DNA from 4 places in the Pantoea sp. SGAir0183 genome. Region 1 is predicted to be linked to each of the others. Evidence: predicted binding sites of a transcription regulator. Region 1 holds the regulator's gene; each other region holds the start of a gene.
What was found. Region 1 encodes CRP, which controls carbon source genes, mostly activating them, when cyclic AMP is high. Its sites were predicted from a motif close to ATGTGANNNNNNTCACAT; they were not measured.

Region 1 (3,212 bases):
CAAAATGGGACTGGCGATGGAGTTAATTATGGCGCCGTTAGTAAAACGGCTCATGGAAGGGAAACGGATTGAATAACCACAGAGGCCAGCCTGGCCTCTGTGAGATTACAGCGCGATCACTTCGTAGCTGTGGGTAATGTTGACGCCTTTGCCTAACATGATGGCGACAGAGCAATATTTTTCCGCTGACAGATCGACAGCGCGTGCCACGGCTTTATCCGAAAGTGCGTTGCCGCTGACGATAAAATGCAGATTGATATGGGTAAAGATGCGGGGGGCTTCTTCCCGACGTTCAGACAATAGTTTCACTTCGCAATCAACCACATCGTTGCGGCCTTTTTGCAAAATTGACACAACGTCAATGGCGCTGCATCCCCCTGCCGCCATCAGCACCATCTCCATAGGGCTCGGCGCTTTATCGCCAGAATTGCCATCCATCAGTACCTGATGGCCGGACGATGATTCCCCCAGGAATGTTAACCCTTCAACCCATTTGACGCGTGCCTGCATAATTTTGACCTCAGAATACCCTGTTTTGGCTCAGCGTACGCTTTTGCCTGGGAAACAGCAATCCAGAGAAAACGCCATCTTGCTGAAGCGAGACAACACAAGACAGTCGACGTAAGCTGTGCTACAAACAGAGCTGAAAATATTTTTCGTCATCCGAAGACGAAGCCGGGAAGAATGATGCGCACTGCGCCGAATGCAGCCCGAATAATTTCCTGAATGGAAAGACGCTTAACGCTTACATCGCCTGGCAGGGAAACAGAGCCCTGTATTTTGGGCACGATTACAACAGAGGATAATAGCGAATGGTTCTCGGCAAACCGCAAACAGACCCTACACTTGAATGGTTCCTGTCCCATTGCCATATTCACAAGTATCCATCCAAAAGTACGCTCATTCATCAAGGTGAAAAGGCGGAAACGCTTTACTACATCGTTAAAGGTTCCGTTGCGGTACTGATTAAGGATGAAGAAGGCAAGGAGATGATTCTGTCCTATCTGAATCAGGGCGACTTTATTGGTGAGCTTGGCCTGTTCGAAGAAGGTCAGGAGCGCAGCGCCTGGGTACGTGCGAAAACCGCGTGCGAAGTGGCAGAGATTTCCTACAAAAAATTCCGTCAGCTGATTCAGGTGAATCCGGACATCCTCATGCGCCTCTCCTCGCAAATGGCGCGCCGTCTGCAGGTCACATCGGAAAAAGTGGGCAACCTCGCGTTCCTTGATGTCACCGGTCGCATTGCGCAGACGTTGCTCAACCTGGCGAAACAGCCGGATGCCATGACGCATCCTGACGGCATGCAAATTAAAATTACGCGTCAGGAAATTGGCCAAATCGTGGGATGTTCACGTGAAACCGTGGGACGTATTTTGAAGATGCTGGAAGACCAGAATCTGATCTCCGCACACGGCAAAACAATTGTTGTTTACGGCACGCGCTAAGCTTTATTCTTCACGGCATAATGGCAACGTTATGCCGTGAATTATTTGCGTTGAGCCGATGTGGCGAAGAATAATTTATCACCCTGAAGTTAACTATGCCCTGCGCCAGACACTGGTGTTGTGTCTCCCCGTCGCGCTCGGCTGGCTGTTTGGCGATCTGCAAAAAGGATTGCTGTTCTCATTGGTGCCTGCCTGCTGCAATATTGCCGGTCTGGATACACCCCACAAACGCTTCTTTAAACGCCTGATTGTCGGCGGCAGCCTGTTTGCCCTGGGTAGCTTACTGATGCAGTGGCTTCTGTTTAAAGACGTGCCCTTACCGCTTATTCTTTTCGCTCTGCCTTTGCTGCTGGGCGTGACAGGTGAAATCAGCCCACTGCACGCACGGTTACTCCCTGCCACACTGATCGCAGCGATATTTACCACCAGCCTGATTGGCCGCATGCCCATTTACGTACCGCCCCTGCTCTACATCGGCGGTACGCTGTGGTATGGCCTGTTTAACTGGTTCTGGTTTTGGCTGTGGAAAGAGCAGCCAATGCGTGAAAGCCTGAGTCTGATTTACCGCGAACTGGCGAACTATTGTGACGCCAAGTACACCTTGTTGACGCAACTTACCGATCCGGAGAAGGCGCTACCACCGTTGCTGGCGCGGCAACAAAAAGCAATCGACCTCATCAACACCTGTTATCAGCAGATGCATATGCTGTCCGCCAGCCGCGATCACAGTCATAAGCGACTGACCCGCGCTTTTCAGGTCGCACTGGATTTACAGGAACACATTTCTGTCAGCCTGCATCAGCCAGAAGAAGTGCAAAAACTGGTAGAACAAAGCCATGCTGAGGCCGTGATTCGCTGGAATGCGAAAACCATTTCCGCCCGTTTACGTGAGCTGGCAGACAACATCCTGTACCACCAACTGTCCAGTCGCTTTGATATGGACAAGCAGCTGGGGGCACTGGAAAAAATCGCCCGTCAGCACCCGGACAATCCGGTAGGAAATTTTTGCCTTTATCACTTCAGCCGCATCGCACGGGTACTGCGTACACAAAAGCCCCTTTATCAGCGTGATTTGATGGCGGATCGCCAGCGCCGTTTACCGCTTCTGCCCGCACTCAGAAGCTATCTCTCGCTGCGCTCTTCTGCCCTGCGCACGGCCGGACGTTTTTCTGTGATGCTGATGCTGGGTAGCGGGCTGGCGCTGTTCTTTTCGATTCCCAAACCCTACTGGATTCTGATGACCATTATGTTTGTCAGCCAGAGTAACTACAGCGCTACACGGGTGCGTATTCAGCACCGTGCGCTGGGCACCTTTGCCGGGCTGGTGATTGCGGCAGCCTCGCTGCGGCTGGATGTCCCTGAACCGCTGGTGTTGAGCATCATGCTGGTGATTACCTTTATCAGCTATCGCTTTACCCGCCAGTTTTACGGCTGGTCGATGGTGGGGTTCACGGTCACCGCGGTATATACCCTGCAACTTCTGTCACTTAACGGCGCACAATTCTTACTGCCGCGCCTGCTGGATACCCTGATGGGCTGCCTGATTGCGTTTGGCGGAACGTTATGGCTTTGGCCGCAATGGCAAAGTGCCCTGCTACGACAGAACGCACATGATGTGCTTGAGGCTTTCCAGGACGCGTTACGCATGTTGCTTGGTCCGGAACAGTCTCCCGAGGTACTCGCCTATCAGCGCGTTAACGTTAATCAGGCCCACAATGCAGTCTTTAACTCACTAAATCAGGCGATGCAGGAGCCGGGGTTTAACGC
Region 2 (3,212 bases), 430 kb from region 1:
GAATCAGTCTAACGCTGGCTTGCCTGATAACAGATTCAGCACATCTTGAACGCTGTTGGTATGAGCCAGTTTTTCAATGACCTGCTCATCGTCAAGTGCGTTGGTCAGGCTGGTGATCACCTGAATATGCTCGTTATTGCGGGCGGCGATACCAATGACCAGGCGCGCCACCTCATCGGGTTCATCACCAAACTGCACGCCAGCAGGGTACTGGCAGAAAACCACACCGGTTTTCAGCACCCGGTCTTTAGCCTCAACCGTGCCGTGCGGGACCGCGATCGATTCGCCAAGGTATGTCGGCGTCAGCTTTTCCCGCTCCAGCATCGCATCAACGTACTCGGGCTGAACATAACCCCCTTTCACCAACTGCTCACCCGCAAAGCGGATGGCCTGCTCTTTATTACTGGCATTCAGTCCCAGGAACACATTGCTCGCCCCCAGTTTAAACAGGTTGGCACTGCCGTCATCATAGCTGTCACCCAATGTTTTCTGTACGACTTCCCGGTTCGCTTCACTCCGGTTTGCCGCCGCCAGGCGCTGGGTCAGCGTGCTGTACAGAGCACTGTCCAGAAAGTTATTCAGTGAAATGTGTTGGGCATGAGGAGCCTGACGAATGGCGCGTTCGGTCAAATCGCGATGCGTAATGACTAAGTCAACATCACCCGGCAGCGCGTTAATGGAGCTGTTGGTTACCGACACATGCGTTAAGCCTGCATCCTGAACTTTCTTACGCAGTACGCCTGCCCCCATAGCGCTTGACCCCATGCCGGCATCACAAGCCACGATGATTTTACGCACATGGTTCAGGTCAACGCTCATCGCATCGCTGGCAACCGCGGCACCTGACACCGCCTGCCCTTTTGACTCGGCTTTCATATCATGCATGCGCTGCGTAGCCGCTTTGATATCATCGTCTTCTTTCACTTTGCTGGTTTTGAGCAAAATAGCAGAGACCACGAAGGAAACAGCAAAAGCAGCGAAGACGGCGGCAATATTCGCAAAATAAGCGCCTTTTGGCGTCATGGCTAATACCGCCAGGATAGATCCCGGTGAGGCAGGGGAAACCAGGCCGCCATGCAGAACCGTCAGAGTAAACACGCCGGTCATACCGCCGAGGATCACGGCCAGCAGCAGGCGTGGTGCCATCAGGACATAAGGGAAGTAGATTTCGTGAATACCGCCCAGGAAGTGGATGATAGCCGCACCGCCGGCAGACTGCTTCGCACTACCACGACCAAAGAACATATAGGCCATCAGTACGCCCATACCCGGGCCTGGGTTGGCTTCAATCAGGAAGAAGATTGACTTACCGGCTTCGCTTGCCTGTTGAATCCCCAACGGTGAGAAGATGCCGTGGTTAATAGCATTATTAAGAAACAGGATTTTTGCCGGTTCGACAAAGACAGACGTCAATGGCAGCAGGTTATTTTGCACCATCAAATTGACGCCAGCGGACAGGATATGTGACAAACCTTCGACAAGGGGACCAATCGCCAGGAAGGCCAGCAACGCCAACAACATGCCGATGATCCCGGCAGAGAAGTTGTTAACCAGCATTTCGAAGCCGCTTTTGATTTTGCCGTCAACCATGCGGTCAAATGACTTGATTGCCCAGCCACCAAGCGGGCCTGCGATCATCGAGCCGAGGAACATCGGCATATCAGCACCGACAATCACGCCCATTGTCGTGATGGCACCCACCACACCGCCGCGATCGCCTCCCACCAGACGTCCACCTGTAAAGCCAATTAGCAATGGCAGCAGGTAAGTGATCATCGGGGCGACAAGTTTCGCCAGTGTTGCGTTTGGAATCCAGCCCGTTGGAATAAACAGCGCGGTGATAATACCCCAGGCGATAAACGCGCCGATGTTAGGCATCACCATATTACTCAAAAAGCGACCAAAGCTTTGAACTTTGACCTTTACTGATGAGGACATAAGCCCACCCCTTGTTGAGACGCGCTGCAACAGGAGCGCGCGTTTGTTTTTGTTTAGCCACTACGGCGATGCGCCGTCAGTATTACTGTATGCAGGCGGACTTTATCACGCGAATATTGGCCTGCGTAGTGGGTGGCCCCATGAGTGATGCAGGTCACATTTATGACGGGGTGACAGGGGCGTTTTAAGTGATTTATATCACAAAATAAGGGTCATACAGGAAAGTTATGACCACTTTCTGACCGTTTCTTTTTACTTTAAGTGATATTTATCACACTTTTATCATACTGCTTTGTTTATAAAATGTGATTAAAGTCACAACTTAATTTAATAAAAAACGGGCCAGATCACATTTTGATCTGGCCCGTTTTTATGAAGCGTAAGCGCGTGGTGAAGTGATTATGAGGTGGACAGTCGCTAATCTGTCCGTGTGAAATTTATTGTTCCGTGCCCTGAACGGCATTCTTGGCCTGAGTCAGTGCCTGGACATTCGCTGATAAACTGGTCATCAGGCTGTTGTACTGGGTAGCCTGTTCCTGAGTAGGGAACTGGACTCCGCCATTATTAAAACTGACGCGTGTCCCCTGTGCCTGAAGAAATTCACCAGTTTTAACCGCATCCTGACTAAGCGCCTGGAGTTTAGGTAACAATGGGATCAACTGAGCGGCAGGCTGAGTGACGACCTTGTCATAGGCGGTATCGAAAACCTTTTTCAGATCGTCAGACTGTTTCAGACCGGCTTTGCTCTTATCCGCCTGCATTTTGGCGCTTTCGAGTTGTTGGGTGGCGACGGTCAGGGCGCTGGTGGCCTGAGCCAGAGAATCCCGGCGACTCAGGTAGTCCTGCGGCACGCGAATAGCAGAAAGCTCATCCACGACCGGGCGCATGCCCTGATCGACCGTCTTATTCACCTGTTGTGAGAAACCATACAAAATCGCGTAATCCCCAGCAAAGGGACCAAAACTCTGTTTCTGGTTTTCACTCAGACTCGGCAGATGTTCACCGCTACGCATAACGGTATTTTGCATGAAATCGATAAACGCTTTGCGTTGTTCGCCTTCTTTATCACCACACGCGGTGAGTTGCAGAACGATAAGCACGCCAGCCAGCATAATGCCGCTGCGTGCCAGGACGCGGGAAATTCCTGAAGCCATGGGTTCAACTCCTGTCAGTAAAACTGGCTGATGTCCGGGTAAGCAGTGGCCTAAAGAATAGAACAAACGTTAATGGCCACACAATGTGAAAGCGCGCTGTCAGGCCATTATGGGTAAGAA
Region 3 (3,212 bases), 940 kb from region 1:
CACGTGGACCACGGCTGTCGCGACGATCATCACGTTCACGGAATTCGCGGCGCGGAGGACGCGGTGCGTCAGCAGGTACGATCAGCGGACGCTCACCCTGTGCCATTTTCAGCAGGGCGGCAGCCAGCGTTTCGATATCCAGCTCTTCTTCAGGCTGCATTTTGGTCAGCAGTGCACGGTACTGTTCCAGATCGCTGCTTTCCAGCTGCTGCTGAACTTTCGCGGCAAACTTAGCCAGACGACGCTGACCCAGCAGCTCTGCGTTTGGCAGCTCAACTTCCGGGATAGTCAGCTTCATGGTGCGTTCGATGTTGCGCAGCAGACGACGCTCGCGGTTCTCAACGAACAGCAGTGCGCGACCCGCACGACCCGCACGACCCGTACGGCCAATACGGTGAACGTAAGATTCGGCGTCCATCGGGATATCGTAGTTAACAACCAGGCTGATACGCTCAACGTCCAGGCCACGGGCCGCAACGTCAGTCGCGATCAGGATGTCCAGACGACCATCTTTCAAACGCTCCAGCGTCTGCTCACGCAGGGCCTGGTTCATATCACCGTTCAGGGCCGCGCTGTTGTAACCGCTACGCTCCAGCGCTTCAGCGACTTCCAGAGTGGCATTTTTGGTACGTACGAAGATGATCGCCGCATCAAAATCTTCTGCTTCCAGGAATCGAACCAGTGCATCGGTTTTACGGCCGTAAGCCGTCCAGTAGCTCTGGCTGATGTCAGGACGCGTTGTCAGGCTCGACTGAATACGCACTTCCTGCGGATCTTTCATGAAACGCTTGGTGATGCGACGAATCGCTTCTGGCATGGTGGCAGAGAACAGCGCGGTCTGATGACCTTCCGGGATCTGCGCCATGATGGTTTCAACGTCTTCGATGAAGCCCATACGTAACATTTCATCTGCTTCGTCCAGCACCAGACCACGCAGATTAGACAGATCTAACGTGCCACGCTTCAGGTGATCCAGCAGACGACCTGGGGTGCCCACAACGACCTGGGGTCCCTGGCGCAGAGCACGCAGCTGCACGTCATAACGCTGGCCGCCGTAAAGGGCAACTACGTTCAGACCGCGCATGTGCTTAGAGAATTCGGTCATCGCTTCAGCAACCTGAACCGCCAGTTCGCGGGTCGGAGCCAGCACCAAAATTTGCGGTGCTTTAATAGTCGGATCAATGTTGTTTAACAGCGGCAGAGAGAACGCTGCCGTTTTACCACTCCCGGTCTGCGCCATGCCTAACACGTCACGACCCGCCAACAGGTGAGGAATACACTCAGCCTGGATTGGGGATGGCTTTACGTAGCCCATGCCGTTCAGTGATTCAAGGATGTCGGCGTTCAGGCCAAGGTCTGCAAAAGTGGTTTGAATATCAGTCATGTAGTACACGTGCCTCGTTGATTGCGGCGGCCAGTCTACATAACTCGTCGTGAAAACTTTCAGTCATTTTCATCAAAAAGTGTGAACCGGCTCAAATTAGAAGTTTTGACGAACAGAAAAGCCCTCATCCCTGAAGATGATGACTTGACAGGTTTACAGGCAAAAAAGTTCGTCAGCTATTGCTGGTCAGATTCTGATAAATCGTCTTGTGCCTGGCCGAGTAGCGCCAGTTCCAACAATGCGTATCGGTGTTCAACAAAGTTATTCACGTTGTTGGCGACCGCCAGTTTGAACAACGCTTCTGCGTTGTCCTTCTCCCCCAGACTTAGGTAATACTTACCTAAATAGAAGTTGGTTTCACTGAGATGTTCAGCGAGCGAGGTGTTATCCGTTGCGTCCGCCTTGAGACGTTCCATCAGTGTTGCTTCGCTGATGTCGCCCAGGTAGAACTCGACAATATTCCATCCCCATTGGTCCTTAACCGCTTTGTCGTAACGCTGTTTAAGCGCCACTTTTGCCTTGGCTGCGTCCATCTTGCTTTCAACAAGATAGAGCCACAAGCTACGGAAAGGATCGTTAGGATCGTCTTGATAAAACGCCAGCAGATCATCTTGCGCTAACTTGTATCGACCACCGTAATAGAGGGCGATACCACGATTTAAATGCGCATAGTTGTAAGTTGGATCAAGCTCAAGTACAGAATCAAACGCTTCATAGGCGGCATCATAGTTGCCCGCCTGCGTTAAGTATATACCAAGATAGTTAAACACTTCTGGCATATCAGGTCTTATAGACAGCGCTTGCGAAAAATCGTTCCGCGCTAATGCCCTCAGACCCAAACTATCATACAACACTCCGCGCTCATATAACAGCTGTGCGCGTTCATCATCGGTAAGGGCTCGACTGGCAAGAATTTGTTCCATGCGAGCCAGAATCACTTCCTGCTGCAGTGTGGGCTGTAAAGGTACTGCAAGAACTTCGTTCTTACGCCAATTGGAGTTGCTGCATCCTGCCAGCGTCAAAGCTGTCGCAACAAAACACCAGCGCAAAAAAGGCTTCATTTCCCACTCCCGAATACAAACATTGGGACAACCGTCCTGTCATCCGCCTGCTGTGCACAAGGATTCCTGCCCTCGCGATGACACAAAAGCCTCCCCCTGCCAGGCAAGGAGAGGCAAATCAGGAAAGACTTATTCAGCGTCAGGTGCGCTCTCAGCTGCAACAGCCTCAGGCTTGGTTTCTGTCGCTTCTTTGATGCTCAGACGGACACGGCCCTGGCGATCCACTTCCATCACCTTCACCGGTACTTCCTGACCCATCTGCAGATAATCTGTCACTTTCTCAACGCGCTTATCAGCGATTTGTGAAATGTGCACCAGACCTTCTTTACCGCCGCCGATAGCAACGAAAGCACCGAAATCGACAATGCGCGTGACTTTACCGCTGTAAATGCGGCCCACTTCGATTTCAGCGGTGATCTCTTCGATGCGACGAATCGCTTCTTTCGCTTTCAGGCCATCAGTTGCCGCGATTTTCACCGTACCGTCATCTTCGATTTCGATGGTGGTGCCGGTTTCTTCGGTCAGCGCACGGATAACAGAACCGCCTTTACCGATCACATCTTTAATCTTATCTGAACTGATCTTGATGGTGTAAATGCGCGGTGCGAACTCAGAGATTTCCTGACGCGGCGTGCTGATAGCCTGCTCCATCACGCCCAGAATGTGCAGACGTGCACCTTTGGCCTGATTCAGCGCTACCTGCATGATCTCGCGGGTGATGCCTTCAATTTTGATGTCCATCTGCAGCGCGGTGATACCGTCACGGC
Region 4 (3,212 bases), 650 kb from region 1:
TCGGCGCGCGAGCTGGGTTTATTCGCTGCTGCCAATACGATTGCCGCGTCCTGGATTTTTATTCCCGTGGCGCTGATTACCTCCTGTTTCAGCGAGATTTTTCGTGCGCGTGGAGACGAAGCCGTCAGGCTGACGGCCCGGCTCAATGGCTACGTGATGGCCGTGTCGCTGTTGATGTTGTTTATCGTCGCGTTGTGGGGTGAGCACATTATTGTGGCGTTATATGGCCCGGCCTACAGGCAGTCAGGCAACCTCATCACGCTGTTATCCCTGGCGACCAGTTTTTCGGCAATGGGAACCGTCGCGTACCGTTTTATGGTGAAAGAAGGGGGCTTTGATTATTTACTGAAGAAAATCATTTGTCTGGTGCTCATCAGCATCCCGCTTTCCTGGTGGCTAATTCAGGGCTACGGCATCATGGGGGCCGCCTGGAGCGTTTTTCTGTCTGAGCTCCTGTCCCTCACCGTCATGAATTACTTCTTTAAACGCGGCGTGATTCAAAAAATTCAGGTTTCCTCACTTAACTACAAAACCTACAAATGAGGTCAAATATGCTCAGGTTGAAGCAAGAGCTCAGAAGAAGTTTGCAGTACTTTATTAAGAAGATGCCCTGGACTTATCAGGATCGTATTTATTACTTCCGCAAGTTCAGAAAGCTCCCGAATCTGCGTGAGCCCAAGGTCTTCAACGAAAAAGTGCTGTATCGCAAGTTTATCCATGGTGATTACCAGCTGTATGCGCGCCTGTCCGATAAGTATTCGGTGCGCGACTATATTGCGGAAAAGATTGGTAATGACTATCTGATTCCGTTGCTCCACGACACCACCGATCCCACCACGTTGAATGATCTTACGCGCTGGCAGGGCACGGTTATCAAACCGAATCATGCTTCAAACATGGTAGAGATCGTGCTGGAAGAACCGGATGCGCTTCGTAAGCAGCAAATCATTCATAACTGCTATTCGTGGTTAAAAACCGATTTCGCCAACGAAGCGCGTGAGATCCACTATCGCTATATCAAGCCACGTATTCTGGTTGAGCAGTATATTGGTGACGGTAAAAGCGCGCCGGTTGATTACAAGTTTCATATGTTCAATAAGCGCGATGGCAATTTTGAGTATGTTCTTCAGGTCATCTACAACCGCTGTCAGCCTCAGCTTTCGATGAATTTTTACGTTAATAACCTCTCCGAGGCTTACCATAAAATTCGCGATACCGGCCTGGATGTTTCCCCGATCATGCCCTCACTGGAGCGGGCACTAGCCCTGAGCAAAACGCTGGCCAGTGACTTTGACTACGTGCGAGTCGACTGGTATATCCACGACCAGCACATCTATTTTGGTGAACTGACGTTTACGCCTGGCGCAGGCATGGTAACCGGACTGGATCGTGGCTTAGACAAAATGATGGGTGAAATGTGGATTCAGGAACGTCGCGGAACGCAGAGACCGGACGTTGACGTACAGGATGTCGCCATTCCTGTCATGTTGAAGAAAATTTGACTTTACACAGCAATATAAAAAACCCCGCAAAGCGGGGTTTTTTATTGGTCATTCAGGGCATTGGCCAGTTCGCAGGCGCACGGCTCATCATGTCAATGAACACTTCTTTAGAGACGCTCAAAAAATGGTGCACGTTTTCCATGCTTAGCGTGATGCCCATTAAACCGGTCACAAACCAGCACGACAGACCAACGCCCACGCCGCCACAGAGAAAGGCCATGACATGATGGCTGTCCTGGCGAAGGCGGGTTTTCAGTGTACTGGCGAAAAACATCATTACAGCGCTCAGCAATTCCCAGCGCATAACAAGAAAACTGGTGGTTAGGGTAGCCATCAATTTTGACCTCAAAATCGGAAAGGACGCCTGACTGTCTGCGAACATCACGTCGGCGGAAAAGTCTGTCAGGTGGGGCTCTTTCGTCGGCAACAAACGTCATAATGTGATGTGGGTCACATTATATCATCTGGTTCTCAATTTTTGTACAGAATTTGTTTGATTTGTCAGCGCAGTGTCAAGCCAGCGGAAGGGTAAAAAAGAGGGATAAAGCCGTGCGCCCGATCGGGCGCACGCGGGCTGTTAATTAAGCGGACAACATTCACCCGTTGTACGCTGCGTAAAGCTGCTCATCGTTTCCCCACAGTCAAAGCTCAGCAGGCGTGGACGCTGAACCGCCTGGCGACGCATATAGTGACGATACGCCGTAGGCGTCTGGGAAAACTGGCGGCGAAAGACCCGTGAGAAGGTCTGCTGCGAATCGTAGCCATACTGCATCGCAATATCGAATACCGGACGCTGCGTCTGACGCAGCGCTTCTGCGGCCAGCGTCAGCCGGCGTTCGCGGATATAACCACCCAACGTCTGTTTCGTTACGCTACGGAACATACGTTGCAGGTGCCATTTCGAATAACCGGACTTCGCGGCCACCTCATCGATTGACAGGCTTTTATCCAGGTTCTGGTCAATCCAGTGGGTCAGTGAATGAATGATCTCTTCTTGTATCATGGCCTCATCCTTCTGGTGAATGTCCCCGTCACCGTGCATGCCGCAGTTTGTGAGGCTGATAATCAGCCTGCAGGGGGCGTGACGTCGTCAGGGCGGGTGTTGTTCTGATGGGAAAGGAGTATAATTCCTCAAGTTAACTTGAGGTAAAGTGCCAGATGAAAAAAGATCGCAATTATCCAAAACCGGTGCTGACACCGGGGGAAGTCGCGCGGCGAAGCGGCGTGGCCGTATCAGCGCTGCATTTTTATGAAAGCAAAGGGCTGATTTCCAGCACGCGCAATCCCGGCAATCAGCGGCGCTACAGCCGTGATGTCCTGCGCCGTGTGGCGATCATTAAAATCGCCCAGCGCATCGGCATTCCGCTCGCCAGCGTCAGCGACAGTCTGGAAAACATGCCTGCGGATAAACGCATGTCTGCGCAGGACTGGGGCAATCTGACGCAGCACTGGCGGGATGAACTGGATAAGCGCATCGAAACCCTGACGCGCCTGCGTAACGACCTGGATGGCTGCATTGGCTGCGGCTGTTTATCCATGCGTGACTGTCCGCTCCGTAACCCCGGCGATCGGCTGGGACAGCAGGGATCAGGTGCGGTCCTGCTGGATCCCGAGCAGGATGGTTCTCTGCACAAGGTGAAGTGACGTCTATACTGTCTGCATATTCATTCGCAGGGAATCATGATGATTACTGTTCACCATCTGGAACAA

Region 2: a site for CRP is predicted at 2,081-2,098, ahead of C1N59_RS20210 (PTS mannitol transporter subunit IICBA). Genes of this name have one in related genera too.
Region 3: a site for CRP is predicted at 1,464-1,481, ahead of yrbN (protein YrbN). Genes of this name have one in related genera too.
Region 4: a site for CRP is predicted at 1,941-1,958, ahead of C1N59_RS19265 (YjcB family protein). Genes of this name have one in related genera too.

Annotation. Positions count from the first base shown of each region.
Region 1 covers NZ_CP028053.1:410,956-414,167, reverse strand. The annotation lists gene C1N59_RS01890 (phosphoribulokinase) at 1-76, shown strand, start outside; gene C1N59_RS01885 (OsmC family protein) at 106-510, opposite strand; gene crp (cAMP-activated global transcriptional regulator CRP) at 813-1,445, shown strand; gene C1N59_RS01875 (YccS/YhfK family putative transporter) at 1,504-3,212, shown strand, end outside.
Region 2 covers NZ_CP028053.1:4,346,756-4,349,967, reverse strand. The annotation lists gene C1N59_RS20210 (PTS mannitol transporter subunit IICBA) at 4-1,938, opposite strand; gene C1N59_RS20205 (DUF3053 domain-containing protein) at 2,376-3,092, opposite strand.
Region 3 covers NZ_CP028053.1:3,843,083-3,846,294, forward strand. The annotation lists gene C1N59_RS17840 (DEAD/DEAH family ATP-dependent RNA helicase) at 1-1,384, opposite strand, end outside; gene yrbN (protein YrbN) at 1,377-1,457, opposite strand; gene nlpI (lipoprotein NlpI) at 1,561-2,445, opposite strand; gene pnp (polyribonucleotide nucleotidyltransferase) at 2,575-3,212, opposite strand, start outside.
Region 4 covers NZ_CP028053.1:4,133,393-4,136,604, reverse strand. The annotation lists gene C1N59_RS19275 (oligosaccharide flippase family protein) at 1-543, shown strand, start outside; gene C1N59_RS19270 (ATP-grasp fold amidoligase family protein) at 552-1,502, shown strand; gene C1N59_RS19265 (YjcB family protein) at 1,555-1,836, opposite strand; gene soxS (superoxide response transcriptional regulator SoxS) at 2,080-2,505, opposite strand; gene soxR (redox-sensitive transcriptional activator SoxR) at 2,661-3,146, shown strand; gene C1N59_RS19250 (glutathione S-transferase family protein) at 3,186-3,212, shown strand, end outside.